Prochlorococcus marinus XMU1419: one gene and its partner. The protein of the gene in region 1 interacts with the protein of each later gene in a pairwise test. Links are inferred from orthologs where the notes say so. Each region holds a gene or a part of one and is shown on either strand. Other genes may lie near its edges.

The links.
Region 2: the proteins of eno (region 1) and rpe interact in binary tests that used the Escherichia coli proteins (3 or more experiments, as listed by UniProt). The link is inferred for Prochlorococcus marinus XMU1419 from one-to-one orthologs.

What each region holds. Positions count from the first base shown.
Region 1 is NZ_JAAORO010000001.1:193,799-209,663, reverse strand. The notes cover bases 7,599-10,384. They hold eno (phosphopyruvate hydratase), read right to left. Parts: upstream 9,745-10,384; coding sequence 8,452-9,744; downstream 7,599-8,451. Other genes in these bases: HA151_RS01065 (ATP-dependent Clp protease ATP-binding subunit), read left to right, coding at 10,010-10,384; HA151_RS01075 (ABC1 kinase family protein), read left to right, coding at 7,599-8,447. Also shown: HA151_RS01115 (endonuclease MutS2), read right to left, coding at 1-603; HA151_RS01110 (VOC family protein), read right to left, coding at 618-1,004; hemB (porphobilinogen synthase), read right to left, coding at 1,067-2,068; HA151_RS01100 (SulP family inorganic anion transporter), read left to right, coding at 2,291-3,943; HA151_RS01095 (sodium-dependent bicarbonate transport family permease), read left to right, coding at 3,950-4,948; HA151_RS01090 (P-II family nitrogen regulator), read left to right, coding at 4,951-5,232; HA151_RS01085 (NAD(P)/FAD-dependent oxidoreductase), read right to left, coding at 5,254-6,210; HA151_RS01080 (hypothetical protein), read left to right, coding at 6,466-6,783; more of HA151_RS01075, read left to right, coding at 6,780-7,598; more of HA151_RS01065, read left to right, coding at 10,385-12,766; preprotein translocase subunit SecE, read left to right, coding at 12,830-13,072; transcription termination/antitermination protein NusG, read left to right, coding at 13,124-13,735; rplK (50S ribosomal protein L11), read left to right, coding at 13,802-14,227; rplA (50S ribosomal protein L1), read left to right, coding at 14,294-15,001; rplJ (50S ribosomal protein L10), read left to right, coding at 15,193-15,720; rplL (50S ribosomal protein L7/L12), read left to right, coding at 15,749-15,865. UniProt on the Escherichia coli protein: Catalyzes the reversible conversion of 2-phosphoglycerate (2-PG) into phosphoenolpyruvate (PEP). It is essential for the degradation of carbohydrates via glycolysis.
Region 2 is NZ_JAAORO010000002.1:85,763-101,699, forward strand. The notes cover bases 12,933-15,790. They hold rpe (ribulose-phosphate 3-epimerase), read right to left. Parts: upstream 14,811-15,790; coding sequence 14,055-14,810; downstream 12,933-14,054. Other genes in these bases: lptB (LPS export ABC transporter ATP-binding protein), read left to right, coding at 12,933-12,989; ccsB (c-type cytochrome biogenesis protein CcsB), read left to right, coding at 13,102-14,031; glpX (class II fructose-bisphosphatase), read left to right, coding at 14,998-15,790. Also shown: HA151_RS04050 (adenylate cyclase), read left to right, coding at 1-451; ATP-dependent DNA helicase RecG, read left to right, coding at 474-2,930; HA151_RS04060 (M15 family metallopeptidase), read left to right, coding at 2,988-3,671; HA151_RS04065 (NADPH-dependent assimilatory sulfite reductase hemoprotein subunit), read right to left, coding at 3,675-5,462; glyS (glycine--tRNA ligase subunit beta), read left to right, coding at 5,550-7,712; chlP (geranylgeranyl reductase), read right to left, coding at 7,693-9,033; HA151_RS04080 (M15 family metallopeptidase), read left to right, coding at 9,147-9,854; translational GTPase TypA, read left to right, coding at 9,990-11,786; HA151_RS04090 (DUF309 domain-containing protein), read left to right, coding at 11,798-12,166; more of lptB, read left to right, coding at 12,261-12,932; more of glpX, read left to right, coding at 15,791-15,937. UniProt on the Escherichia coli protein: Catalyzes the reversible epimerization of D-ribulose 5-phosphate to D-xylulose 5-phosphate.

The DNA of each region.
Region 1 (15,865 bases):
TCCAATAGTAGTATCTTGCAAATAAGCTAAATTCTTTTGAATAAATTTCTCAACTAATATTTTTCTTTCAAGTTTCTTAGATAATAATTCTTTTCTAAGAATAGATAGTTCATTACTAGCATTATCTGAAATCCTTCCATTAGATTCAATGCCTTTTTTAAAAATCGTTTCGATATTCTGATGATCAATTAAATTTTTTGTAAATGATGAAATATAAGGCCTTTGTTCAAAATCTAGTAAGATTTTTTTTAAATTTCTTGCTTCAGCAATTGTTTTCGCTATTTCTAACAATTCAGAAGATGCAATTACTCCTCCCTTCGAACAAATTTCAATATTTCTACTAATATCGAAAACACCAGAAAAACTAATTGATTTATCTAAATTTTTTTCTAACTCATTAATTTCAACAGTTTCATTCAAAAGTCTTTTAGATGACTCGTATTCAGAAGGTATAACAAAACTTAAAATTGATCGTTTACCCATTTCGGTTGAGGCGAATGAAGATAAATGCGTTTTTAATGAATCCCACTCTAAAAGGTTTATAGATTCTTCTTCTAAGGTGTTATCTGAATATAATTTTTTAGAATAACTTTTCTCTTGCATACAAAAAAAAAGAATCAAACATTCGATTGAATCCCCTCAGGAGGAACATAAAGCATCTCAAGCCAGTTTCCTTCAGTATCCTTCATATAAAAAGATGCTGTTCCATCTCTATGCTCATGTAAAGGACCAACTTTTACACCAGAATTTTTTAAATCATTTTGAATATTTTCCACTTCTTTTTTATTTTCAAAATGAAAAGCAAAGTGAGGTCCAGCAGCTTTGTAGCTAGGGCCTAACAACGCAAGTCCATCTTTCCCTTTACCTGCCTCTAAATAAGACCAATCTTTATCATCCCAAACCAAATTCATACCCAGCTTAATATAAAAAGATTTCGCCCTTTCGAGATTCTCTACTCTAAGTGCAATGTGACCAATCCTATTTACTCCTTGTGAAAACTTCAAAACAAAGCAATTAATTTATTACTTATCTAAGAATAAACCAAATTTTTGTTAATAATGAGTTTTTAAGTATCCTGCAACCATTGAGATGCATCACAAGCATGATAAGTGAGTATTAATTTTGCTCCTGCTCTTTTAAAACTTAGCAATGTCTCTAAAACAATATCTTTTTCGTTAATCCAGTTCTTCATAGCAGCAGACTTTACCATGGAATACTCCCCACTAACGTTGTATGCAGCTATGGGCTTATTTGAAAATGTGCTTAGTCTATAAACAATATCCAAATATGAAATTCCTGGTTTTACCATCAAAATATCAGCTCCTTCATACTGATCCAATGCAGATTCAATTAAAGCCTCTTTTGAATTGGCAGGGTCCATTTGATATGTAGACTTATTGTCTGGAATTATTTTCTTACTATTTTCTTTAGGAGCCGAATCTAAAGCAGTTCTAAATGGACCATAATAAGCAGATGAATATTTTGCTGTGTAACTAATAATACCTACATCACTAAATCCTTGACTATCAAGAGCAGTTCTGATTGCTCCAACTCTGCCATCCATCATGTCACTAGGGCCAATAAAATCTGCTCCAGCTCTAGCTTGAGTTAAAGCTTGTTTTTTTAATATTTCAATCGTTTCATCATTCAATATTTTTCCAGTTTCATCAACTAGTCCATCATGTCCATCACACGAATAAGGGTCCAAGGCAACATCTGTCATTATTGCCATTTCTGGAATCTCTTTTTTTAATATTTGAATAGCTCTAGGAATTAAACCCTCTTCATTAAAACACTCTGCTCCATCTTCAGTCTTTAAGCTATCGTTTATTTTTGGGAAAAGAACAATACACCTAATTCCTAATTCCCACGCCCTAGTGACCTCCTTTATTAAGCCATTCATATCCCATCTAAAAGTTCCTGGCATTGCCGAAATTTCCTCTTTAGAATCTTTTTCATGAATAAATAATGGATATATAAAGTCTGAAGCTTTTAGATGGTTTTCTCTTACCATTTCTCTAATTGCCTCAGACCTTCTTAATCTTCTAGGACGAATAATCGAATTCATTTGAATATTATTTAAATTGAAAAATATTTATCTAATACATTAATCGCTCACCTCACACTTAAATCAATCAGAGACTCCTTTTGTTCAGGAAAATTAACTAAAGTTTATTTAGTAAGAGCAAAAAAGTTACAAAAATATTTTGCACAATCTTCATTTTTCACAAATTTACGTCATTAAGAGATATTATCTTCTAGTTAAGTGTTTATTTTAAGGAGAGCATCTTTGAAAATAATTAATGGATTTCATCTGAAAAATGTAAGAGGCGATATTCTTGGAGGCATCACAGCCGCAGTAGTGGCTTTACCTCTCGCTCTTGCTTTTGGAAATGCTGCGTTAGGGCCTGGCGGAGCAATTTATGGACTATACGGAGCAGTAGTAGTTGGTTTTTTAGCAGCATTATTCGGCGGAACACCTGCTCAAGTTAGTGGACCTACAGGCCCCATGAGTGTAACTGTTGCAGGGGTGGTGGCAGGCTTAGCAGCAGTAGGGGTTCCAAGAGATCTTTCTGCAGGACAAATTTTACCTTTAGTTATGGCAGCAGTAGTCATTGGCGGCTTACTGCAAATATTATTCGGGATTCTAAAACTAGGTAAATACATTACTTTAGTTCCATATTCTGTTGTTTCCGGATTCATGTCTGGCATAGGAGTAATAATCATTGCGCTTCAGATTGGACCATTACTTGGAATTAGCACTCGAGGTGGAGTAGTCGAATCTTTAAGTACTGTATTTTCAAATTTCCAGCCAAATGGTGCTGCTATTGGAGTAGCAATAATGACATTAGGTATAGTATTTCTTACTCCTAGAAAAATAAGTCAGTGGGTTCCTTCTCCTCTCTTGGCCCTATTGATAGTTACCCCAATATCAATATTAATTTTTGGAGATGGAGCTATTGATAGAATTGGAGAAATTCCAAGGGGAGTCCCATCTTTAAATTTCCCAAGTTTCAATCAATATTTCCCAATTATTTTCAAAGCAGGATTAGTCCTAGCAGTACTTGGCGCAATTGACTCTTTACTGACATCTCTAGTAGCAGACAATATCTCTCAAACAAAACATAATTCTGATAGAGAACTTATTGGTCAAGGAATAGGAAATGCTGTTGCAGGTCTATTTTCAGGTTTACCTGGAGCAGGAGCAACCATGAGAACAGTTATAAATGTTAAATCTGGAGGATCAACTCCCATTTCTGGTATGGTTCACTCGGTTGTGTTGTTGATAGTTTTAGTTGGCGCAGGACCCCTAGCTGAGCAAATACCAACTGCATTGCTTGCAGGAATTCTTATAAAAGTTGGTTTAGATATTATTGATTGGGGATTCTTGAGGAGGGCTCACAAATTATCTTTAAAAACTTCAGTTGTAATGTATGGAGTACTCCTAATGACTGTTTTTTGGGATTTAATTTGGGCAGTTTTAGTAGGTGTTTTCATAGCAAATATGCTCACTATCGATTCAATAACCGAAACTCAACTAGAAGGTATGGACGAGGATAATCCTTTATCAAATGATGATCAAGCCAAAAATGCATTACCTGCTGATGAAAAAGCACTACTAGATAGATGCTCAGGAGAAGTAATGTTATTTAGACTTAAAGGACCACTTAGTTTTGGAGCAGCCAAAGGTATATCTGAGAGAATGATGCTGGTAAGAAACTACAAGGTTTTAATACTTGATATCACTGATGTTCCACGACTTGGAGTGACGGCTACTCTGGCAATAGAGGACATGATGCAGGAAGCAAAAAATAATTCCAGAAAAGCATTTGTTGCTGGGGCAAATGAAAAAGTAAAGGATAGATTAGCTAAGTTTGGAGTTGAAGGCATCATTGAGACAAGAAAAGAAGCTTTAGAAACTGCTCTAAATGAAATAGCCTAATAATTTATGGAAATAAATCCAATTCTGCAAAATGTATTAGCCCCTCCAGTTCTTTTCTTTTTGATTGGAGCAATATCAGTAATCTTTAAATCTGATTTAGAAATACCAGCTCCATTACCTAAACTCTTCTCTCTATATCTTTTATTAGCTATTGGGTTTAAAGGAGGTATAGAGATTCAGAACAGTGGGTTTAATGATCAAGTATTGCCTACTCTAAGTGCTGCAATACTAATGTCGCTAGTTATCCCGCTAATTGGATTTTTAATTTTAAGATTTAAGTTTGATGTCTTTAATTCAGCAGCAATAGCAGCAGCTTACGGTTCAATTAGTGCTGTTACATTTATTTCCGCAGAAAGTTTTTTGGAAAGTCAAAAAATAGCTTTTGATGGGTTTATGGTTGGAGCCTTAGCTTTAATGGAGTCTCCTGCAATAATTGTTGGATTATTACTTGTGAAATTTGCAGCTCCCAAAAATAGGCCAAAATCAAGAAAAATGCATCTAAGCGCAATATTACACGAATCACTTTTGAATGGATCAGTTTATTTATTGCTCTCAAGCTTAATTGTAGGATTTCTTACTGCTTCCAGTAATCCCTCAGGGATTGCAAAAATGGAGCCTTTTACTGGACAATTATTCTATGGAGCAGAATGCTTCTTCTTGTTAGATATGGGAATAGTCGCTGCTCAAAGATTACCTAGATTGAAGAATGCGGGTTCGTTCTTGATTGGCTTTGCCATTTTTATGCCTTTATTTAACGCATTTATTGGTGTTTTCGTTGCAAGATTTTTATCATTAGGACCTGGCAACGCACTTTTATTTGTGGTTTTATGTGCTAGCGCCTCTTATTTAGCAGTTCCTGCAGCAATGAGGATGACGGTACCAGAAGCTAAATCTAGTTATTATATTTCAACTACACTAGGTTTAACTTTCCCATTCAATATAGTTCTTGGCATTCCCATATATATGAGTTTAGTAAATACCATTATCCCATTTTCCCCTCTATAGAAATGAAAAGATTAGACTTGATATTTAGTGAAAGAGAACTAGATGCAATCATTAAAACATTAGAAAAAGCTAATGTTCCTGGATATACAGTTATGAAACACGCCACAGGCAGAGGGCCTGAAAGAGTTGTTACTGAAGATATGGAATTCACAGGATTAGGTTCAAATGCTCATGTAATTGTTTTTTGCGAACAAGAATTAATAGATAAAATGAGAGATAATATCAGAGACGATTTAAGCTACTACGGAGGAGTTGCTTATATTTCTGAGGCAACACCCCTTTAAATTAAAGAAGAAAATTTATTTTTAAGAATGAATCCAATCTACTCTTATATTTTTTCTACTGTTTAAATATCTATCAATTGACATTGCAGCAATACATCCATCAGAAGCCGCAACAACGGCTTGCTTAAATGGTGTATTTCTTATATCACCAATAGCCCATACTCCATCAGAGTTTGTAGACATAAAGTCATCCACAATAACTCCTCCGTCTTCTTTTAAAGCAATTTGATCCCCTAAAAAATCAGTAATCGGCTTTGAACCACTCATATAGACAAAGACTCCATCTAAATTTAAATTAATAGGGTTTTCTTCTTGCTTATTTTTTACAACAACCCCATTAACACCCATATCATCACCCAATATTTCTAATAATCTTGTTCTACTCCAATGTTTTATATTTGAATTATCCATCAATTCCATAGCTTCTTCATTATCTGATTTAGGATCACTTGATGTGATCCAATGCACAGTTGACGCAAATTTAGTTAGAACAGTTGCCTCTTCAATTGCTTCCTTGTTCACTCCAACAACGGCAACTTCTCTATTTTTATAAAAAGCACCATCACAAGTAGCACAATAACTTACTCCTTTACCAAGAAAATCTGCTTCGCCCTTAAATGATGCAGGCCTACCCATAGCTCCACTTGCAAGGACAAGTGCTTTAGCTTTGAAAGTGCCTTCGGGGGTATATACCATTTTCCATTCTCCACTAGCGTCTATTCCAAACACTTGTGCTCTCCTATAGTCTGTTCCGTATTGAACAGCCTGTTCTCTCATTAAAGTAAGTAATTTCTCTCCACTTATATCAACTGGAACTCCTGGATAATTAGCTATTTGATGAGTTATTGCTAGAGCGCCAACAGATGGATTCTTATCTAAAATTACTGTCTTTAGGTTTGAACGAGATGTATAAAGTGCGCAAGTACAGCCGGCCGGGCCTCCTCCGATAATAACTACATCTGACTCAATAATTTCCAATTTAATAAAACTCCTTTTTAATAATTAATTAGATGAGTTTTTGGTTAGAAGATATCTTTAATGTAAATACCTAACCTCATGTATAGATATAAGTTAAAAGAAAAAAAAGAAAAAAGCATAATATAGAAACAAACTTACATAGGAAAACTTTATAAAATTAATTATCAAAATGATCAGTTACGTGAAATGTTCTGTCTTGATCTATTATTAGGTCATATCGAAAAATCAATTGCCGTAGAAACATTATATTTTTTTATGACCAACTCTGATTACCTTTTAAAAGCTGCTATTAAGAAAGTAACCGAAAAATTAAATGAGATAGTGTTTGAAAAAATAGAAGAAGCAACAACTATTGCTCAGGATGCTCCTGAAATTCTCAAAAAAGAATTTGATAGTTTGAAAGAATCCATAATCGAAGAAGCCTCAAGAATGGAGAAAGCCGAAAATATTCAAGAAAATGAGACCAACAATACTTATCAAGATTCCAATATAAAAATATCTTTAAATGAAATTGAATGTATCAATAAGCAAATAGATCTCTTTAATAAATCCATAAATAATCAAATTAAATGAGTTATCACGTTCTTCATTATCGTTTAAAAAAATTGAAGAGGGCCTTTCTTATTTGGATAACTCTAATTTCACTTTTAATAAATTTGTGGATAGATAATATTAGATTTACAATTTTCCAAACTAAGAGCAATCAAAAAAGTAAGGTTCAAATAAAAAGAGCTAAGTGGTTTACTAATCAATTAATTAAGCTTGGTTCAGCATTTATAAAAATTGGACAATTATTATCAGCTAGACCTGATCTAATTCCTAATACCTGGATACAAGAATTATCTAAATTACAGGATCAAGTTCCTAATTTTTCATTTAAGCAAGTTGAAGAAACTATCAAAAAAGAATTAGGATCAAAGTTTAATAAAATAGATCAAATAGTAGGCGATCCGGTTGGATCAGCATCATTAGCTCAGGTTCATAAGGCGACTCTAAAAGATGGTAAGAAAGTAGTATTTAAAGTTCAAAGGCCCAATTTAAAAGAATTATTTATTATCGATTTGAGGATAATGCAGCAAATAGCAGGTTTATTACAGAAAAATAAGAATTGGAGTCGCGGGAGAAACTGGGTTGAGATCGCAAAAGAGTGTAGGAAAGTTCTCATGAAGGAGCTTGATTTTAATTGTGAAGCACAATATGCAGCAAGATTTAGACAGCAATTTCTTGATGATGAAAATATTGAAGTTCCTGAAGTGATTTGGGATATGAGCAGTGAAAAAGTGCTTTGTTTAAGTTATCTAGAAGGAACAAAAATCAGCGATTTGGAAAAATTACAATCTCAAGAAATTGATTTGCCAAAAATTGCAGAAATAGGTGCTATCAGCTATTTAAAACAATTAGTAAATTACGGTTTTTTTCATGCAGACCCTCATCCAGGGAATCTAGCAGTTTCAAATAAAGGTAAATTGATTTTTTATGATTTTGGAATGATGGGCAATATCTCAAATAATCTTCAAACAAGATTAGGGGGAATGGTTAAGGCTGCTGCATTAAGAGACGCCTCATCACTTGTTAGTCAATTACAACAAGCTGGGCTAATTTCAAAAGATATTGATGTAGGGCCAGTCAGAAGATTAGTCAGATTGATGCTTAAAGAAGCTTTAACTCCACCATTTAGTCCAAATATTATCGAAAAATTATCTGGAGACTTATACGAACTTGTTTATGAAACACCATTTCAACTGCCAGTAGATTTAATCTTTGTGATGAGAGCTTTATCAACTTTTGAAGGAGTTGGTAGAATGCTTGACCCAGGGTTTAACCTTGTATCAGTTACCAAGCCTTATTTAATAGAACTTATGACTTCAAATAATCAAACTCCTAACGATTTAATTAACCAATTTGGAAGGCAAGTAGGTGAACTAGGATCAAAAGCTGTTGGAATACCCAAAAGAATAGATGAAAGCTTAGAAAGATTAGAGCAGGGCGATCTACAATTACAAATAAGAATGGGAGAGTCTGATAGGCAATTCAAAAAAATGTTTACTGCTCAAAAAACTTTAGGCCATTCAATTCTTATAGGAAGCTTATCAATTGCATCTGCTTTACTTGTAACCAATAAACAAAATAATTTTGCATTGTTGCCACTTTTTTTTGCACTACCAATAAGTATTGATTGGATAAAATGCCAATTAAGTATGAGAAAAGGCTCACGTTTAGAAAAACTTAAGCGCTGAAAAACTATATATTTTTTGGACCCAAACCTAAAGCTCCGGCGAATCTTGCTTGATTTCCCAATTCCTCCTCAATTTTTAAAAGCCTATTGTATTTTGCAATCCTTTCACTTCTACTCAAAGAGCCTGTCTTGATCTGACCCGATCTTGTGGCCACAGATAAATCAGCAATAGTTGTATCTTCAGTCTCCCCACTTCTATGACTAATAACACTTGTGAGACCGGACATTTTAGCTAACTCAATAGCTTCCAAAGTTTCAGTTAATGTTCCAATTTGATTTACCTTTATTAGGATTGAATTTGCAGATTTTTCCATAATCCCTTTCCTTAGCCTTTCTGTATTAGTGACGAATAAATCATCGCCGACAAGCTGAACTTTATTTCCTAATTCTCTGTTTAATTCTGACCAACCCTCCCAATCATCCTCTGCTAAACCGTCCTCTATTGAAACTATTGGATAATTAGAAACTAATCTTGAAAGATATGAAATCATCTCAGAACTATTTAAACTTTTCCCTTCATATTTATAAATACCATCACTATAAAATTCAGTACTAGCAGCATCTAAAGCTAGAGATACCTGCTCACCAGGCTTAAATCCGGCTTTTTGAATTGCTTCGATTAATAAGTCCCCTGCTTCTTCGCTTGATGATAAATTAGGTGCGAATCCACCTTCATCGCCTACAGCAGTAGATAGACCTTTTTGATCAAGTAATGATTTTAATGAGTGAAAAATTTCAGTACCCATTCTTAATGATTCACTGAAATTATTAACTCCATGTGGGACAAGCATAAATTCCTGAAAATCAAGACTATTTGGTGCATGAGCACCACCATTTATTACATTCATCAATGGGACTGGAAGAAGATTAGATAATGGATCTCCAAGATATCTATACAGGGGAATGTCTAAAGCATTTGCTGATGCTCTGGAAGTTGCAAGACTTACTGCAAGGATTGAATTTGCTCCAAGGTTAGACTTATTAGGAGTTCCATCAATTTCAATCATTAATTTATCAACTGCAATTTGATCTAAAGCTGACAATCCACATAGAGCCGGGGATATTGTTTCATGAATTTTGTTAACAGCATTTAAAACACCCTTCCCCATATATTTGGAACCACCATCTCTTAATTCATGTGCCTCATGAGCACCAGTGCTAGCTCCACTAGGCACAATAGCTCTACCACTCGCACCACATTCCAAAAATACTTCTGCCTCTACAGTTGGATTACCTCTTGAATCAAGGACTTGCCTTGCTTCAATAGTATCAATAAGAAAATCAATAGTTTCTTTCACAATTTAATTATTACTACTTAAATCCTATAAATAGCTGAACTATTTGGCTAATATCTGAAATATATATGTTAACCAATTATAATTTTTCATAATTTCAGAAAAACTTAGATATTAGTTAACGCTTTTATTAATTCCAAAGTCTTCGCAACCCCTCTCATAAGCATATTTTTCAAGTTGATCTTACAATTTGAAAATTATAAGATTATTATTAATGCAAATCCTATTTAGAATATTAATTAATAGTCAACTATAATCTCTATATTTTATGAGAGAAACACTTACATCCAGTCCTGAACTTTTTAGCGATATCAGTTGGAATCTTCTTTTATTAGGTGAAGAAACAGCAAAAAAATGGGATCATAGCGAATTTAACATTGAACACATAATTCATACATTGTTCTCATCAAGTGAATTTTTTGCTTTCATTGAAAAATTATCAATCGACCAAGATACAGTTTTAGATATAACAGAAGATTTTTTAGAAGAGACACCAACAAATGAGTCAGATATTTTTACTATCGGAGAAGATTTAGAAATTTTATTAGATAATGCGAATCAGATTAAAATTCAATGGGGATCGAGATTAATAGAAATCCCTCATTTACTAATTGCTCTTGGAAGGGATTCAAGAATTGGAAATTATGTTTTTGAAGAAGGCAATCTTTCAATGGAAAAATTAGAGGAAGAATTAAAGTTTTTCCCAAATATTAATCAATCAAAAGATTCTTTAAGATATAAGAACGTAATTGATATAAATAATCAATCTAATTTTGAATCAAACAAAGAGACTTTAGTTAAAGAAGAAAAATTTGAAAAAGCTATTGTTCCATTACCTAAAAGTGAACTTCAAATTGAAACCAAAAAACAAGTTGGGAAAGATGAAAATGCTCTTTCAATTTATGGAAAAGATTTAACAGAATCAGCTGAAAAGGGTCTACTGGATCCTGTAATAGGAAGAGAAAATGAGATCAATAACTTAATGAGGGTCCTCTGCAGAAGAAACAAAAATAATCCCATACTCATCGGTAATCCTGGAGTTGGTAAAACCTCAATTACAAAATTACTTGCCCAATTAATAGTAGATAAAGAAGTTCCTGATTCTTTAAAAGATTTGAAAATTATTTCACTTGACTTAGGAGCTTTAGTTTCCGGGACAAAATTTAGAGGCCAACTAGAGGAACGACTAAGCTTAATACTGCAGGAACTAAAAGATCCAAGCCAAGGAATGATTTTATTTATTGATGAAATTCACTCAATATTAAGTTCTGACAGATCTACTACAGAAATTAGTAATATTTTAAAACCTTTACTTGCTGAAGGAGAACTTAGATGCATCGGTACAACGACACCTGAGAAATTTCGTGAAACTATAGAAAAAGATCAAGCATTGAATAATTGCTTTCAAAAAATAACTGTTAATGAACCCTCAGTAGAATTGAGCGCAAAAATACTACAAGGTATCAAAAAGAAATATGAATCACATCATGGCATAAGAATTTCTGAAGAGGCTGTAAATTATTCCGCAAGGTTAGCAGATAGATACATCAGCGATAAATGTCTTCCTGACAAAGCAATAGACTTAATTGATGAAGCAGCTGCACAGCTAAAAATCGAATCAAGTGATAAGCCTCAAATAATTATCCAACAAGAAAACAAGCTTCATACTATTAATGAAAAACTGAAGAATTTGCATGGAGAAAATATTGAAACTCAAGAAAAACTATTGAATATGAGGCAACAATCAGAGGCAAAATTGGACGCTCTGTTTGACAATTGGAGCCATTTGCGTGAGGGAATGGAGCAATTATCTATTTTAATTAAAGAAGAAGATAAGCTATCCAAACTAATTAAAGAAAAATCTAATCAGGATATTGCAAAAGATCTTGATTTTTTAGAAAAGCTTGAAGAAGAGTTAAGTGGAATACAGGATGAAATACAAAAAGTTGAAGAGAACTTTAACAAAATAAAGAAAAATAGAAATTTCCCTTTTAAATATCAAGTTGAACCTGATGATATTGCTGATGTTATCTCAAAAATCACAGGAATTCCAATCTCTAAAGTAGTTTCAAATGAACGAAAGAAATTAGTCAATCTAGAAATAGAATTAAGTGAAAAAGTTATTGGACAAGAAAAAGCTATAGAAGCTGTTTCTGCTGCAATTAGAAGAGCTCGCGTTGGCATGAAAAGTCCAAAAAGACCTATCGGATCTTTCTTATTTATGGGTCCCACAGGGGTTGGTAAAACAGAATTAGCAAAATCTCTTGCAACAGCTTTATTTGATGAAGAAGACGCACTTTTAAGATTAGACATGAGTGAATATATGGAAAAAAACGCCGTAGCAAGACTTTTGGGAGCTCCTCCAGGTTATGTTGGTTATGAAGAGGGAGGTCAATTGACTGAAGCTGTAAGGCGTAAACCCTATTCAGTAATACTTCTTGATGAGATAGAAAAAGCACATTCAGAAGTTTTTAATATCCTTTTACAAGTCTTGGATGAAGGAAGATTAACGGACTCTCAAGGAAGGACCGTAGACTTCAAAAATACCGTTATCATTATGACAAGCAACCTAGCTGGTAAATCTATACTGGAGTATTCACAAAAGATTTCTAAAAGTGAGGAAAAGTCAGAAAAAGACCAACAAACCTTAGACGATTCCATTAGTAATACATTGTCTTCAATTTTTAGACCTGAATTTTTAAATAGAATTGACGAAGTAGTAAAGTTTAATCCATTATCTATTAATGAACTTCAAAAAATAATCATTTTACAAACAGAAGATTTAAAAAAACTGCTACTTGAACAGAAAATAAATATCGTTATAGACAAAAAAGTTATCAATAAAATTGCAAACGATTCTTACGAACCTGAATATGGTGCTAGGCCACTTAGCAGGGAACTTAGAAGACAAATAGAAAATCCATTGGCTGCAAAACTGTTAGAGGATAACTTCAAAAACAAAAAAAATATAACAATTAAACTTAATCCTTCTAAAAGAGATGAGATCGTTTTCAAACCTGGCTGAGGAGTAAATCAATAAGCTAAAATAAAAACTAAAGCGTATAGCTTAATTTCAAAAAAAAATTTTGTGACAAGTCCCACTACTAATAAAGAACCTCTTAAAAAGGATTCTCCTGAAGTTGAAGAGCCTAAAAAAAAGAATAATTTTTTTAGTTCTACCTACGATGAGCTTAAACTTGTCGTGTGGCCTAACAAACAACAACTTTTTAGCGAATCAGTAGCAGTTATAATTATGGTATCGTTTTCTGCTGCAGCAATTGCTTCTGTTAGCAGATTCTATGGATGGGCAGCCTCGCAAATTTTTGGTTGAATTATTTCCCGAATATCCATTAATAAAAATCTTAATTAAGCTTCCAGAAAAATGAGTAATGAATTAACTACAAGCCTTGCTTCTTCAAAAGCAAATACAAGCATTGCAAGATGGTATGCAGTTCAAGTAGCATCAAGCTGTGAAAAAAAAGTAAAAGCGACTCTTGAGCAGAGATCAGTAACTTTAGGTGTTAATAATAGAATCATTGAAATTGAAATTCCCCAAACTCCAGGAATTAAATTAAAAAAAGATGGAAGCAGACAAACTACTGAAGAAAAAGTTTTTCCAGGTTATGTCCTCGTAAGAATGATTTTGGATGAAGATACAATGATGGCTGTTAAAAGTACTCCAAATGTAATTAACTTTGTAGGTGCTGAAGACGGCAGAGGAAGCGGAAGATCGCGAGGTCATATCAAACCTAGACCATTATCAAGACAAGAAGTTAATAGAATATTCAAGCGTGCGTCTGAGAAAAAAGCTGTAATCAAGTTAGATATTGAAGAAAAAGATAGAATCATTGTAACTAGTGGTCCATTCAAGGATTTCCAGGGAGAAGTTATAGAAGTTTCCGGAGAAAGAAATAAATTAAAAGCATTACTTTCAATATTTGGGCGCGAGACTCCTGTAGAATTAGAATTCTCCCAAATCAATAAACAGAATTAATTTCTAATTGTTATTGTTTATCGAGTAAAATTATGATTTCTACCTCAGCTTAAATTCTCTAATCTAATGGCAAAAAAAATTGTTGCAGTTATCAAGCTTGCTCTACAAGCAGGCAAAGCAAATCCTGCTCCTCCTGTAGGACCAGCTTTAGGACAACATGGTGTCAATATCATGGCATTTTGCAAAGAATACAACGCAAGGACACAAGATAAAGCAGGTTTTGTAATTCCAGTCGAGATTTCTGTTTTTGAAGATAGAAGCTTTACTTTTATCACAAAAACACCTCCTGCTTCCGTCTTAATAACAAAAGCAGCTGGGATAGAGAAAGGATCAGGTGAATCCGCAAAAGGCTCTGTTGGGAACATAAGTAAATCTCAATTAGAAGAGATAGCCAAAACTAAGCTTCCTGATCTAAACTGTTCTAGTGTTGAATCAGCAATGAAAGTAATTGAGGGTACTGCTCGTAATATGGGCATCTCTATCACTGATTGAGTTCAATACAAAATTTCTCACTTTTTAGGGGAGGTTAGTTAATAACCGTTTGTACCCAATATTATTATGAAAAAACTATCCAAAAGAATGGCGGCTCTATCAACAAAGATAGAAGATCGCATTTACGCACCACTTGAAGCTCTAAGTATTATCAAGGAAAATGCTAATGCAAAATTTGATGAAACTATTGAAGCACATATACGTTTAGGTATTGATCCAAAATATACTGATCAACAATTAAGGACCACTGTTGCATTACCACATGGTACTGGCCAAAGCATCAAAATTGCAGTAATTACTAGCGGTGAGAATGTATCTAAAGCTAAGGCTGCTGGTGCAGATTTATTTGGCGAAGAAGATCTTGTGGAAAGCATCAACAAAGGAAATATGGAGTTTGATCTACTTATTGCAACTCCAGATATGATGCCAAAGGTTGCAAAATTAGGAAGAGTTTTAGGACCTAGAGGTTTAATGCCAAATCCTAAAGCTGGGACAGTAACTAATGACATTGCTAATGCAATAAAAGAATTCAAAGCTGGTAAGCTCGAATTTAGAGCAGATAAGGCTGGAATTGTTCATGTCCGCTTTGGAAAAGCAAGTTTCACAAAAGAGGCTCTTTTTGACAACTTAAAAACCTTACAAGAATCAATTGATAAAAATAAACCAAGTGGAGCTAAGGGAAGGTATTGGAAAACTTTTTATGTAACTTCAACAATGGGGCCTTCAGTTCAAGTTGATATAAATGCTGTACAAGATTACCAACCTGAAGGTTAACGCTTTGTAGTATAATTTAAAGTGCAATAATACGGCCAAAGAAAGTAGGTTGATTTAGTTATTCTAAATTTTTAATTCCTACCGAGGACTCGTCTTAAATTATTTCTTTTTGGATCTAATAAAAGCGGCCTCTTTAAAAGGACTTTGCCGCATTTCCTGCTCTCCCTAAATTACGATCCAAAAAAACATCAATGGGCCGAACACTAGAGAATAAGCAACAAATCGTTACTGAGATTAAATCTCTATTAAACGACTCGGAAATGGCTGTAGTTCTTGACTACAAAGGTTTAACTATCAAGGAGATGTCAGATTTGCGATCTAGATTGCAAACAACTAACGGCATTTGCAAAGTTACTAAAAATTCATTAATGCGTAAAGCTATTGATGGAGATAGTAATTGGAATGATCTTGAATCTTTACTGACCGGAACAAATGCTTTTGTCTTAATAAAAGAAGATGTTGGTGGTGCTGTAAAAGCTATCCAATCTTTTCAAAAAGACACCAAAAAATCCGAAACCAAAGGAGCTTTATTTGAAGGCAGACTTCTAAGCAATTCTGAAATAAAAGAAATTGCAAGTCTTCCATCTAAAGAAGTATTGATGGCAAAAATTGCTGGCGCTCTTAATGGCGTTGCAACAAAAATTGCAATCTCTATTAATGAAGTACCTTCTGGACTTGCTAGATCACTTAAACAACATTCTGAAAAATCAGAATCTTAAATTCAAAACCTAATTAACTTTTAAGAAAATGTCCGCAAAAACTGAAGAAATTCTTGAATCATTAAAATCTCTATCACTTTTAGAAGCATCTGAGCTTGTAAAGCAAATTGAAGAGGCTTTTGGTGTATCTGCTGCAGCTTCTGCA
Region 2 (15,937 bases), on another replicon or contig:
AAGATATTCAGAAAAAGACAATATCAATCAAATGGATATTTCACCCAAATATCAAAATTTTAAAAATTTTGATTTAATAGATAAGTCATTGGAAAATGTACTATTGAATCTTTCACATGAGATTAACCAAGAATTATTTAAGGCCAATTTAATAAAAAAGATGATATCTAAAGATTCCTTTTTATACTTAGTAGGCAAAAAATTGATGCTAAAACACCCACAACCTTTTATTATTAATTTCGAATTCAATATAAATCAGTCATCATCAAACGATGTTAATCTTCAAAGTATTATTTTCTTCTATATATCTACTGTTGAGTTAGAGTTTAAAAATTTAAATCTTTCTATTCAAAGGAATAAAATAAATGAGCTAAAAAATCAATTTCAGCGTTTGATTAAAAAAGAGAAATACTGGAGGCAAAAAGAAATAACTTTGAATAAGATACGTTGAAAAAACAAATCTTTTTTCAGGTGTGACTATTAGCGGGAATAAAAATAAATTAATTAAAGATTGGATAAGACCTCTTCAAAAATCTCTTACTATTGAAACTGAAAACAAATTCATTAATACTTTAGGAAGAGAAAAATATTTTAATGATTATTTGCATGAATCATTAAAAAAACTAGATAATCTAAATCTCTCAGACGAATATTTAAGGATATTTTATGAATTTTCGAAAAAATATAATGAATATAATAAATTAGATGAAAATCAAAGAAAAAGGTTAATTATAGATACAAGAAAAAATCTTTATAAACTAAGTAAAACTCTAGAAAAAGAAAGTTCTAATAATATTTCTAATAATGTTTTTCTTAATAAAGCTGATTCAAATTTGTCTTTTAATTCAGATATTTCATTAATAAAAAATGTTGGAAAAGTTTATACAAATAAGCTTAATGAATTAGGGATATTTCATATAAAAGATCTAATTAATTATTTCCCAAGAACATATCTAGACTATACGAATAGAGTCAAGATAATAAATTTAAAACCAGATAATTTATACACCTGCATCGGAAACGTTAAAAGATTTTATATCCATAAGAGTAAAAAAAATAATAATTTATCAATAATGAATATTTTAGTTTCTGATGAAACGTCTTCAATAAAGGTTACAAAATTTTTTTTAGGAAGAAGATTTAGATCTTACTCCTTCTTCACATCTCAAAAATCTTTGTATACTCCTGGAACCAAATTAGCAATTTCCGGTAAGGTTAAATTGACAGAGTATGGCAAAACTTTTGTAGATCCGCAGATTGAAATTCTTAAGGATAACAACGATAATTTTAATTTCTCAGGAAAAATATTACCCTTGTATTCAATAGGTGAAACATTATCAAATATGAGTTTTATAAAACTTATGAAAAAGGTACTAATTTATGCAAAGCAATATCCAGAAATTTTAAATAAAAAACAACTTGATTCATTATCTTTATTATCAAAAGGAGAGTCTTTGATTAATATTCATTTCCCACCAACTCAACAGGCACTAATTGAGTCAAAAAAACGTTTGGTTTTTGATGAGTTATTCCTACTTCAAATAAAGTTCCTACTTAGAAAACGAAAGACTAATAAAAATGTAATTTCCCGAAAATTACCTCAAAAGAAATCTTTATTAAAAGAATTTTTAAATACTTTTCCTTTTGAATTAACAAAATCACAAGAAAATGTTTTAAATGAAATTAAGAAAGATTTATCTCGTCCCGTCCCAATGTCTAGATTGCTTCAGGGAGATGTGGGAAGCGGTAAAACTATAATTGCAATAGCGTCTCTTTTACTAGTCGTTGAAAAAAATCTGCAAGGTGCATTTATGGTCCCAACTGAGGTATTAGCAGAACAGCATTACAAAAATTTATTAAAATTTTTGAATCCCCTTTTAGTTTCTGTCGAACTACTTACTGGGAATACTCCTCAAAAAAAGAGAAAAGAAATTTTTTCTAATTTGAACAATGGTTTAGTTGATATCCTCGTAGGTACTCATGCATTATTTGAGGATAAAGTCATCTTTAATGCATTAGGCATGGTCGTAATTGATGAACAACATAGATTTGGAGTCACTCAAAGAAATAGATTATTAAATAAAGGAGAAAATACTAACTTGTTATCAATGACAGCAACGCCAATTCCAAGAACTCTTGCGCTTTCTATTTATGGTGATTTAGATGTGAGTCAAATTACAGAACTCCCTCCTGGGAGAGTTCCTATTACAACTAAAATAATTTCAGAAGACGATTTAACTAACTTGTTCAAGATTGTTGAAGATGAGATCAATAAGGGAAAGCAAGCTTATGTGATTTTGCCACTTATAGAAGATTCAGAAAAAATGAATTTAAGCTCCGCAAAGAAAACATTCAAACATTTATCAGAAGAGGTCTTTTTTAACAAAAAAGTTGGTTTATTACATGGCAAATTAAGTTCACAAGAAAAGAATGAAGTAATTAATTCTTTTTTAAAGAATGAAATTAATATATTAGTTTCAACCACAGTAATTGAGGTTGGCATTGATGTGCCTAACGCCACAATTATGATTATTTATAATTCGGAGAGATTTGGGTTGTCCCAGCTACATCAATTAAGGGGGAGAGTTGGTAGAGGATCAACAAAATCTTTTTGTTATCTGGTAACCCCTGATAAACATGGATTAGAAAATAAACGACTTCGCGTTTTGCAAAAATCTAATGATGGCTTTTATATTGCTGAAAAAGACTTGGAGCTTAGAGGACCAGGCCAGATTTTAGGATATAGACAATCCGGATTGCCTGATTTTGTACTGGACAATTTACCTAATAATAAATTTCTTATTGATAAGGCTCGTGAAGAGGCTAATAAGATTGTTAGTGATGATCCTGATTTAAAAGAAAATATTGTTTTAAGGAATATACTTGTTGATAATTCTGATAATAAATTCATTCATGATTTCTTAAATTGAAAAATATCATTGTAATTTTTGATATATATGCCACTATAAATCAATTGCAAATTTCAATTGAAAATTTGGAATAAAATACCAATTAAAGATAATGGAGATAAATTAATAGCTATACCTGGCTGCCTAAAGTTTTTAGATCCCCATCCTTACTCTCATTTGGGAGCACCTTATAAAGATAAAACTTCTATTTGGAAATTAAGAGAGGAGGTCGTAAATAGATTAGTAAAAGTAAATGATTATTTGATATCAAAGAGTAGTTTTAACCTTTTAATTTATGACAGTTGGCGACCTTTAGAAGTCCAGGAATTTATGTTTAAAAGAGCATTTTTATTAGAGTGTGAAAAATCCAATATGAATATTTCTTTTGAAAATATAAAATCTTATCCATCCATTTTAAAAAAAGTTGAAAAATTTTGGGCATATCCTTCTTATGACACTAGGTGTCCTCCCCCTCATTCAACTGGGGGTGCATTGGATGTTTGTTTATCAGATAAAGACGGAAATCTTGTTGAAATGGGAAGCATGGTTGATCAAATGGATGAGACCTCAAATCCTTATTTTTATGCAAACATAAAGAATGAAGACGCAATTATTTGGAATGGTAGAAGAAATTTATTAAGGGAAATTATGACTAAATTCGGATTTGCTCAACATCCTAATGAATGGTGGCATTTTAGTTATGGTGATCAATTATGGGCTTGGAAAAATAAAAAAGCAAATGCCCTTTATGGAAAAATTTAAAATCTATTGATTTTCATTTAGTAAATTCAATATATAATTTTCATCTTGAGTATTTATGAAATCTCCGAAATCCAAATCCAAATTACTCTTCCAATTATCAAATAATGGTTGAAGAGTTTTTTCTAAATCGTTGAGTTCCATTCTTTGTAAAAATGGTTTAGCAAGCCTTTGTAGATTTTTACTTCCCCCCAACCATAATTGGTATTTGTTTTGCCCACTTCCAACAAGTGCTAATTCGGCCATGTAAGGCCTGGTACATCCATTCGGACATCCTGTCATTCTGAATAATATTGTCTTTTGTATTTTTAGATCTAATAGTAAATTTTCAATTCTTTTTAGTACATCAGGTAATATTCTTTCAGCTTCAGTCATTGCAAGACCACAAAGAGGTAAAGCAGGACAAGCTAAAGCGTGTCTTTGAATTTCATTAATGTTTTCTAAATTTTCGTATCCAATTTTTGATAGAGATTTTTGAATTTCACCTTTGTTTTTATTGGCGATATTACAAAGTAAAATATCTTGATTAGGTGTGAGTCTTAAATCTAAATTATATTTTTTAACGATACTTGTGATGGTATTCTTCTTCTCTCCAGATAATCTACCTGATAATAACGGTAAACCTACAAAATGGGAGGTTTTATTTTGTTTATGCCAACCTAGGTAATCAATAAGAACTTTATCAGGTTCTTTTCTGATTTTTTTAATTTCTTTTTTGAAATACTTGTCAGAAAGTATCTTTTTGAACCATTTAATACCTTTTCTATGAAGGAGATATTTCATTCTCGAATTTTTTCTTGATTTTCTATCACCATAATCTCTTTGAATAGCCACAATGCTTTGTATTAATTCATAAACATCAGGTTCTTCAACATATCCAAGTGGATCTGCAATTCTGGCGAAGGTCTCCTCATTATTATGTGTGCGACCCATGCCACCTCCAACATAAAAATTGCACCCTTCTAAGTTTCCATCTCTAGAAGTAAAGGCAACTATTCCTATGTCATTGGTAAGAAGATCAACAGAATTGTCCCCAGGAACTGTCACGGCACATTTGAATTTTCTCGGCAAATAAGTTGAACCATAAAGAGGCTCATCTTTTATCCCACTAAAAACATTATCTTTAAATTGGAGCTTCCTAATTGCTTCAATATCTTTGTCAGGCTTTATGGTGTACTCTAAATCTCCATCAGCCCAAAGTTCTAAAAAAGTGCCTTGGCCAGCCATTGGGGTGAGAAGATCTGCAACTTTTTTTGCCAATGCTCTTGCAATATTATAGTCTGGTGAATCAAATGGAGCTGCAGGAGCCATAACGTTTCTATTTATGTCTCCACATGCAGCTAATGTAGAGCCCATTGAATTTACTATTGTTTGAATTACTTCCTTTAGGTTCTCCTTTCTGATTCCATGCATTTGAAAGGCTTGTCTTGTAGTGGCCCTAAGTGTTCCATTACCTAGTTTCTCAGATAATTCATCTAATGCTAAAAATAATTTCCCAGGAACTTCACCACCTGGATTTCTTAACCTAAGCATCATTTGCCAATCTTTACTTTTGCCCGGCCTTCTATTTTCCCTGTTATCTTGTTGATAACTACCATGAAATTTTAATAACTGAACTGCATCATTAGTAAAATGATCACTTTCATTAACTAATTCCGTAGCAAGTGGTTCCTTAAGAAATTGGCTACTTTTTTTGAAATTCTCAAATTTAGAAACTTCTAGTCCATTTGCTAAACAAACAGTCTCTTCATTTGCAGAATCTTTTTTCTTTTTTACTTTCTCAACCTTGATCAAAGGACCAAAACATATCTCTTTTTATACATTAGCGAAAAGCTTATTTAACTGGTAGTAAATTATAGTAAGTGAAGTCATATTTTTTTCTTGTCTAAATATTTACTTGAGATAGGAACAGAAGAGTTGCCTGCAAAATTTTCTCATTCTGTTCTAAAGCAATTTAAATCTCTAATAGAATTTGAATTGGATAAAAAGTTAATCAAATTCGAACATATAGTTGTTACCTCCACACCAAGGAGAATAGTGCTTCTTCTCGAAGGTTTAGTTGATTATGCAGAAGATAAGATAATAGAAAGAAAAGGGCCTAAAGCAAATTCAGCTTATTTAAATGGATGTCCTACTAATGCTGCTTTAGGATTTGCTAATAGCTTAGATATAGATGTAGGTGAGCTACAAATAAAAAATACAGAAAAGGGTGATTTTGTATTTGGAAAGAAAGTTGAGAAAGGATTATCAACAAAAATTTCTTTGTCTTCGATTATCCCAAAATTAGTAAAGAGTCTTCAAGGCCCTCGATTTATGAAATGGGGGGCTGGGAACATGAAATTTTCAAGACCTATTAGGTGGATTGCCTCTGTTTATAATGAAGAAATTCTTGATTTTGAACTTGATGAATGTGATCCAAAGATCAAAATAAGTAATAAAACAAAAAGTCATAGGCTAATCAATGAAGTTTTAGAAGTTCAGAATCTTGATGATTTTTTTGAATTATTGAAACGAAATAGAGTAATGGCTATTCGAAATGAAAGAAAAGAAAAAATTGAAAGTTTAATAAATCAGGCATCCAAATCTTTAAATCTGAAACCTGACCTTTCAGAAGGATTACTAAATGAACTAACTGATTTGGTTGAATGGCCAGAGTTAATTATTGGCAAATTTAGTGATGAATTTCTAGATCTTCCGGTTGAAGTTCTCTCAACAGTCATGAAAAATCATCAGAGATACGTTCCTCTTTTTTTGAAAAACGAAAGTTTTTCTAAACTAGATTTAAGCTCTGAAAAAAATATTAGTACAACTTTCTGCCTTATTTCAAATGGTCTGGAAGAATCAAATAATAATATTGCCAAAGGTAATGAGAAAGTATTAAGGGCAAGGTTTTCAGATGCAAAATTTTTCGTAGAAAGTGACAAAAAAGTTGCCTCAATCAATAGAAATGAAAAGCTTAAATCCGTTTCATATTTGAAAGGACTTGGAAATATATTTCAGAGGGTAGAAAGGATAGAGGTAGTTGCTAAAACAATTCTTAAGTTTTTAAATGATAAATCTATAGAAGAAACAAAAATAATAGAAGCCGCTAGATTCTGTAAAAACGACTTATGTAGCGAAATTGTTTTCGAATTCCCTGAGCTGCAAGGAATAATGGGTGGTAAATATCTTAAAAATGAGGGATTTATTGAGGATGTTTGCTTAGCTGTCGCTGAACATTATTTACCTTCTTTTTATAAAGATGCTTTGCCATCCACAAAATATGGTGCAATAGTTTCCATAGCAGATAAGGTTGAAACTTTAATAAGTATATTTATTTCTGGTAAACGTCCTAGTGGATCATCTGATCCTTATGCTTTAAGAAGAAATTTGAATGGAGTGATTAAAATAATTTGGGATTATGAACTTGATTTACCTTTAGATAAATTATTCAACGAACTTATTGATTTTTGGAAAATCGTATTTCCGAATTTAAACTTCTCAAGAGAAACAGTATTTAATGATTTAAATGAATTTTTAATTCAAAGAATTGTTAGTCATCTAGAAGAAATGTCACTAAGTAAAGAATTAATAAAGGCCGTTTGCTCTTCTAATGAATTATCTCAAAAAAGAGTATTGAATATTGTTGATCTTAAAAATAGGATTAAATCTATTATCAATTTTAACGAAAAGGATAATTTTGTTAAGATCCAAAAGGTAATTACTAGGGTAAGCAAATTAGCAAATAATAGTTATCTTTCAAGAGACGTTCTCTCAGCAGGAGATTATGTAAACACAAAACTTTTTGAAAAAGATTGTGAATTGAAAGTTTTTGAATTTATTGGAGAATTAGAAAAACTTTTTTCAGAAGATTATTGCAATTATTTGGAACTTTTAAATTTGTTTGAGAAAAATGTAAACACCATCGAGGATTTATTTGATAATAAAAAGGGAGTCCTCATAATGTCAGAGGATTTAAAAATAAGAAATAATAGACTCAATTTGTTGAGCTTAATTAGAAATTATTCTCTTAAAATAGCTGACTTTACACTTTTGAACTCTTAACTTTAATTCCTCCCTTTATTGAATAATTTTCTAGCATTTTTTCTACTTCTTTATTTTCCCTAACAGCACTATCAACGGGTTTATATTTTAGGGGTGCTAGGGCTTTCCCTCTTAAAATCGAACCAAGTGTAAGCATCGTAATTTTAAGCTGCTGCAAAGGTTTCATGGATACAACTTTTTTGTATAAGTAACTATCAAAAGTAAGTCTTTGTACATCCATGTCATCACACATTTCAACAAAGGCTTCTCTCGCAGAATCATTTCTATAGAAAATATTTTGAAGTATTTCTAGTACCTTATAAGTTGTTCCATATTTTTTATCCCATTTTTTAAGATAGTTTTTTAAATCTTTTTCTGACGGAATTACTTGACCGTTTTTTGATGCCTGAACAATTTCTTCAGCACACATTCTTCCACTCTTTGCAGCAAAATAAATACCCTCTCCAGAACTCTTCGTAACATAACCAGCTGCATCACCAACCAAAGCCATTCTACCGACAACTCTTCTTGGTCTTGGATGCTCAGGGATAGGATGTGCTTCTACCTTTATTACTTCACCATTAACAAGTCTTTTCTTTGCCCTATTCCTTACTCCCTCTTGAAGTCCTTTAATTAATGACTGATTCTTTTGCATGGTTCCAGTACCCACTGCAACATGATCATATTTAGGAAATACCCACCCATAAAAATCTGGAGAAACATCAGTACCGACGTACATTTCAGCAAGATCTTCGTAGTAACTCATCTCTTGTTTAGGTAGTTTAATTCTCTCCTGAAATGCAATAGCGACTTTGTAATCCCCTGCATCCATTGCTTTTGCTACTCTGCTATTGGCTCCATCAGCTCCGATTAAAAGGTCAACAGTAAGCTCCTTAAGTTCCCCTTTCTTGTCTCCATTCGTAAAGTCAGAATAGGAGAGTTTGTATGGCCCTTGATTATTATTGCCAGTATCAATAGAAGTAACTAGTCCATTAATTAGTGTGGCCCCAAGGTCTGATGCTCTATTACGCATAAAAGCATCCATAACCTCCCTTCTGCACATCCCAATAAACTCATTGTCGCTTTTCCCATAAACTCTATCTAGACTTATATCTACCTCTCTATTTGATGGAGATATCATTCTCATATGCCTTACTTTTCTATCAATAATTGATTCAGGTAAATTAAATTCTTCTACCATACAAAGAGGAATAGCTCCTCCACATGGTTTCGCATTATCTAATTTTCTCTCGAAGAGCCAAGTTTTTATACCAGCTTTAGCAAGTATTTCTGCAGCACATGATCCACTTGGACCTCCTCCAATAACAGCTACCCTCAACATACGAAAAAAAAATAATACTGTATATAAAAGCTACATCTTTTTTGCTTATAAAAGTGCATTTCTTAAAATAATAGTTAATATCGAAATATGTTTTCCAAATTCTTCTCTAAATATTGGAACAAAACAAAGATCTAAATCAATTTGATTTACCTCAAGCCAAAAGAATCTACTTAGATAATTCCAACTCAATATTTTTAAAAAAATTATTAATAATTTCTCCATTTCTTTTCTTCCTTTTTGCTATCTTTGCATTGCGTTTAGTTAGAAATATAGAAATAGGATCTCTCCGCAACCTCAATTTTCAGGCTCAAATAAATCATGACCATAGAATTTTGGGCCATTTACCCTATGCTGAAATTTCTAAGGAGAAATTAGTTTTTATTGAGCCAAATATTGAAGTTCATATTGATATGCGTGATTCTTTATTAAAGATGAGAGCCGAAGCAAAAAAGGACGGGATATACTTAGTTTTCTTGAGTGGATATAGATCAATAAATTTGCAAAATGAAATCTTCTATTCCTTAAAATCTTTTAGAAATCAAGAAGCTGCAGAAAGAGCTAGGGTTTCAGCACCCCCGGGCTATTCTGAACATAGTACTGGATTTGCAATTGATATTGGTGATGCTACCCAAAGAGAAACAGACTTTGAGACCGAATTCGAAAATACTGACGCCTTTAAATGGTTAATGAAGAATGCCGCTAAATTTCACTTTAAGTTATCGTTCTCCAAAGATAATAAATATATAGATTATGAACCTTGGCATTGGAGATATGAGGGATCAATTGAAGCTTTAAAAGTTTTTGAAAGTTCAAATAGATAGTCATTAACCTAATTCATTAATTAAATTGTTCAATATGATTATGTTTTTCAAAGTCTTAAAGAGAAAATTCTCATAATAAGCATTCTTTGAGTTAGCCTTAATAAAGTCAATCAACTATTTATATAAATCTTATAAATGTCATCTACGATAAAAGAAATTAGGAATGTCGCAATTATTGCCCATGTAGATCATGGGAAAACAACTCTTGTTGATGCATTGTTATCTCAATCAGGAATATTTAGAGACAATGAAGTCATTCCTACATGTGTAATGGATTCAAATGATCTTGAAAGAGAAAGAGGAATAACAATACTTTCAAAAAATACTGCAGTTAACTACAAAGATACCAGAATTAACATTATAGATACACCAGGACATGCAGATTTTGGAGGAGAAGTCGAGAGGGTTTTGGGAATGGTTGATGGTTGTCTGCTTATCGTTGATGCAAATGAGGGACCTATGCCTCAAACAAGATTTGTTTTAAAAAAAGCATTAGAAAAAGGACTTAGGCCTATAGTTTTTGTAAATAAAATTGATAGACCAAGAGTAGTACCAGAAATAGCAATTGATAAAGTACTGGATTTGTTTCTGGAATTAGGAGCTGATGATGATCAGTGTGATTTCCCTTATCTTTTTGGAAGCGGCCTATCTGGTTTCGCAAAAGAAGAGATGGAATCTAACAGTGACAATATGATGCCTCTTTTTGAAGCTATTATCAGACATGTTCCACCTCCAGTAGGTGATGAAAATAAGCCTCTTCAGCTACAAATAACTACTTTGGACTATTCTGATTTCTTGGGCAGAATTGTAATTGGTAAAATTCATAATGGAACTATAAAAAATGGTCAACAAGCTAGTTTAATTAAAGAAAATGGAAAAACTATTAAAGGTAAAGTTAGTAAACTTCTAGGATTCGAAGGATTACAAAGGATTGATATAAATGAAGCATTCGCAGGTGATATCGTAGCCGTTTCTGGTTTCGATGACGTCAATATTGGTGAGACCATAGCATGTCCCGATTCTCCCCATCCACTTCCATTAATTAAAGTTGATGAACCTACATTAAATATGACTTTTGTTGTTAATGATTCTCCATTTGCGGGTAAAGAAGGGAAATTTGTTACTAGTAGACAATTAAAAAATAGATTGGAAAGGGAACTTTTAACAAATGTTGCCTTAAGGGTCGAAGAAACTGATTCTCCTGATAGATTTTCAGTCTCAGGAAGAGGAGAATTACATTTAGGTATATTGATTGAAACAATGAGAAGAGAGGGGTTTGAGTTTCAAATCTCACAACCTCAAGTAATTTTTAGAGAAATTGATAATGTTGAATGTGAGCCTATTGAGACTTTGGTTTTAGATGTGCCTGAAGTATCCGTTGGTTCATGTATAGAGAAACTTGGATCAAGAAAAGCAGAAATGAAAAACATGCAAACAAGTTCAGATGGGAGAACTCAATTAGAATTTCTTGTGCCATCAAGAGGACTTATTGGATTTCGCGGTGAATTTGTTCGTATAACGAGAGGTGAAGGTATCATGAGTCACTCTTTTTATGAATATAAACCCAAAACAGGAGATTTTGAAACTAGGAGGAATGGAGTTCTTATAGCTTTTGAGGAAGGCGTGGCTACATTTTATGCATTAAAGAATGCTGAAGATAGGGGAGTTTATTTTATTAAACCTGGAGTTAAAGTTTATAAAGGAATGATAATTGGAGAGAATAATCGACCTCAAGATCTCGAGTTGAATATATGTAAAACTAAGCAGTTGACTAACATGAGGTCTGCAGGTGCAGAGGAACTTGATACATTGCAGTCGCCTGTTGATATTACACTTGAAAGAGCACTTGAATATATAGGTCCAGATGAGATGCTAGAGGTTACACCGGATTCGATAAGAATGAGAAAAATAAATAAAAAGAAAAAAAATTAATAATTAGTTTCATGAACGAAGAAAGTACAAAAAGCTTTAAAGATTCCCTTTTTAATGCTTTAAAACTTTTTAACAATCATGAATGGTATGAGGCTCATGATGCTTTTGAAGAAATATGGAATTCCGTTGATGGTGACGAAAGACAAGTTATCCAAGGAATTTTACAAGTATCTGTTTCTCAGTTTCACTTAAGTAAGGGTAATTTAAATGGAGCTACTATTTTGCTTGGAGAGGGTTTAGGGAGGATAAAAACTAGAACCAAGATTAATTTAGGAATTGATCTTGAATCCTTCTGCCGATGTTTGGAAAATTTATTGAGGAAATTACAATATAAAGAGCTCTTAAATGAGAGTGATAAGCCTTTTTTGAAACTTCTTTGATGAATATGATCATATTTTTATCTTCAATTAAATTTATATTTACTATTTCGTTTTTTTTTAAAGAAAATAAGAAAACTAATCGATCTCAAGGCAAATGAACCTAAAAATTAATAATGTATCTCTTTCAATTAAAGGAAGATTAATAGTAAATGATGTTTCAGTAACTGTAAATCCAGGGGAGGTTGTAGGTTTAATGGGACCTAACGGTGCCGGGAAAACTACTACATTTAACCTTGCAGTTGGGAATATAAAACCTGATAAAGGTGAAATTTTTATGAATGGTAAAAATATAACAAATCTCCCTCTCCCGATTAGATCAAGACTTGGGTTGGGTTATTTAACTCAAGAAGCGAGTATATTTAGAGACCTCACTGTTAAGGATAATATAGATTTGGCTTTGCAGAATTCATCATATAGTAGAGCTGCAATTAGAAATAGAAGAGAACAACTAATAAATGAATTTAATTTGAATAATTTTGTAGATAATTATGGTTATCAACTTTCTGGAGGAGAGAGGAGGAGATGTGAAATAGCCAGGGCTCTCACTGTAGGTAGAAAAGGACCTAAATATTTGTTATTAGACGAACCCTTTGCTGGGATCGATCCTCTGGCTGTGAATGATTTAAAGAAACTAATTCTTAAATTAAGTAGTGACGGGGTAGGGATTCTTATTACAGACCATAATGTGAGGGAAACCCTTTTAATTACAAACAAATCATATGTATTAAGCGAGGGAAAAATTTTAGCTAACGGATCATCAAGTGAATTAGCTGATAATCCAATAGTCAAGAAGTACTATTTAGGAGAAAATTTCAAACTTTGAAATCTTTTTGCAAAATAAATTAAAACTTTATTATTAAAGATTTACTCATATAGGGATGATTTAAATTATTATTTGATTGTCTTAAAATATTAAAACCAGGTTAATTTCTTGGATGATACTAGATAATCTTTTTAAAAATTTAATATACGACCCAGTTTCCGTCTTGGGTCTTTTAGTGTTTTATCTCTTATTAGTTAACTTACCAATATCATTAGTCGCAGTTTTTAAAAAAAAACCTTCCTTTACTGTAAGACTCTTAACAATTTTAGTGAATTTATTAATATCGTTACAATTACTTTTTAGGTGGTCAATTTCTGGACACTTTCCCATTAGCAATTTATATGAATCTCTTTATTTCCTTGCTTGGGGGATTACATTGGGACAACTATTGATTGAAAGGGAATACGAATCTCCAATAATTCCCTCAATTGCAATACCTATTGAGTTACTGACTGCGGCCTTTGCCTGCTTTGTGTTGCCTGATGATTTGAAATTATCATCCAACTTGGTTCCAGCTTTAAGATCTAGTTGGTTAGTAATGCATGTTAGTGTCGTAATGCTTAGTTATGCGGCACTAATAATAGGTTCTTTACTCTCAGTATCTGTTTTATTCATAAATAAAAATAATCCGCTTCAAATTAGGAGTAGTTCAACAGGTATTGGGGGGTTCAAAATTTCTAATAACTATCCTTTAAATGATTTAGTTGCACCTATTGAATTTACTCATTCAGAAGAATTAGATACATTAAGTTATCGTTCTATATTAATCGGCTTTGTTCTTTTAACTCTCGGTTTAATTTCTGGTGCGGTCTGGGCTAATGAGGCTTGGGGCACATGGTGGAGTTGGGATCCAAAAGAAACATGGGCATTTATCTCATGGTTGTTTTATGCTGCTTATCTGCATATGCGAATAAGCAAGGGTTGGCAAGGCCGCAGACCTGCATTATTAGCATCTACAGGCTTTTTAGTGGTTTTAGTATGTTATTTAGGGGTTAATTTCTTAGGAATAGGATTGCATAGTTATGGCTGGATTTTTGGATGATTTTTAATCACCCTGAATATTTATTAAGTTTCTGAAAGAACATTCCCTTTTTGTGCTTCTTCTGCAACTTTTCTCAAGTCATCACATCCCTCTTTTAATGTTGGGTAAGCAAACATCCCACTACCTGCAATAAAACAATTGGCACCAGCATCGGCACATTGTGCAATAGTCCAATTTGCTTTTATCCCCCCATCAACTTCAATATCTACATTTAAGTTCTTTTCGATAATAAAGTTTCTTATCTCTCTTATTTTATTAAGCATTGTTGGTATATAAGCTTGTCCTCCAAAGCCTGGATTAACTGTCATAACCAAAACATGATCAACCATATCCATAATATTTTTAATCATTTCAAAAGGAGTATGAGGGTTTAATGCAACAGAAGGAGATCCTCCTAAATCTCTTATTTTTCCGAGAACTCTATGCAAATGAATATTTGCTTCGGCATGAGCTATTACCACCCCTGGTTCACCATTAGCCCCTTTTGTAGCGTTTACATAAGATTCAAGCATGGTTTCACAGTTGTATTGGCTTACCATTAATTGAGTTTCGAAAGGGACATCGCAATATTTCCTGCATGCAGCAATCATTTCAGGACCGAATGTAAGATTTGGTACGAAATTACCATCCATTACATCAAATTGAATTCTATCTACCCCAGCTTCCTCGAGCTCTTTCACACATGCACCCATATTTGCCCAATCTGCTGGTAAAACTGAAGGAATTATTTGAATTGGCCTATTAACACCAGCTAAATTTGTTTGATTTGACTCAGTCATTTAATTTTTAAAATATTTAATAAAGATACTATATTTAGTTGTTTATTCCTAATTTCAAGTCACGGCCTGATAAAGTAACAGCTGTAAAGAGTTAAAAAAGCTTACTAGCATAATATTTCTCATAAAAAATGACGTTTTTTGTGAGATCATACTCAAAACCTTTTAGAAAATCCTCAAAAATTTAATTGTGAATCAAACTTTAATTCAAGAAATTCTCGAAGTTGTCGAGCAAGCAGCAATTGCATCAGCAAAACTAACAGGACTTGGTCAAAAAGATGAAGCTGATGCTGCAGCTGTCGAAGCAATGAGATTGCGAATGGGCAAAATAGAAATGAAAGGGAAAATTGTTATTGGAGAAGGTGAAAGAGATGAAGCACCTATGCTTTATATAGGTGAAGAGGTTGGTAGTGGAAGTGGTCCAGGGGTTGACTTTGCAGTAGATCCTTGTGAAGGAACTAATCTTTGTGCAAATAATCAAAGAGGCTCTATGGCTGTTTTGGCAGCTTCAGACACAGGTGGTCTTTTTAATGCACCTGATTTTTATATGAACAAATTAGCGGCACCTCCTGCTGCTAAAGGAAAGGTAGATATCAGAAATTCGGCTAGTGAAAACTTGAAAATTCTCAGTGATTGCTTGGAACTTGCTATTGATGAATTAACCGTCGTTGTAATGGATAGAACAAGGCATAAAGATTTAATTAAAGAGATTCGAGGCTGTGGTGCAAAAGTGCAGCCGATTTCTGATGGTGATGTGCAAGCCGCAATTGCATGTGGTTTTGCAGGAACTGGAACACATTGCTTGATGGGTATAGGTGCAGCTCCAGAGGGTGTTATTTCAGCCGCTGCGATGAGAGCTCTAGGCGGACACTTTCAAGGACAACTAGTCTATGATCCAGCAATCGCTCAAACCTCTGAATGGGCTGATTACACAAAAGAAGGCAATATAAAACGTCTTAATGAAATGGGCATAACTGATATAGATAAAATCTATGAAGCTAACGAATTAGCATCGGGGGAAAATGTTGTTTTCGCTGGAAGTGGAATAACTGATGGATTATTATTTGACGGAGTTAAATTTGAAAAAGATTGTGTTAGAACAAGTAGTCTAGTTATTAGTACATTAGATA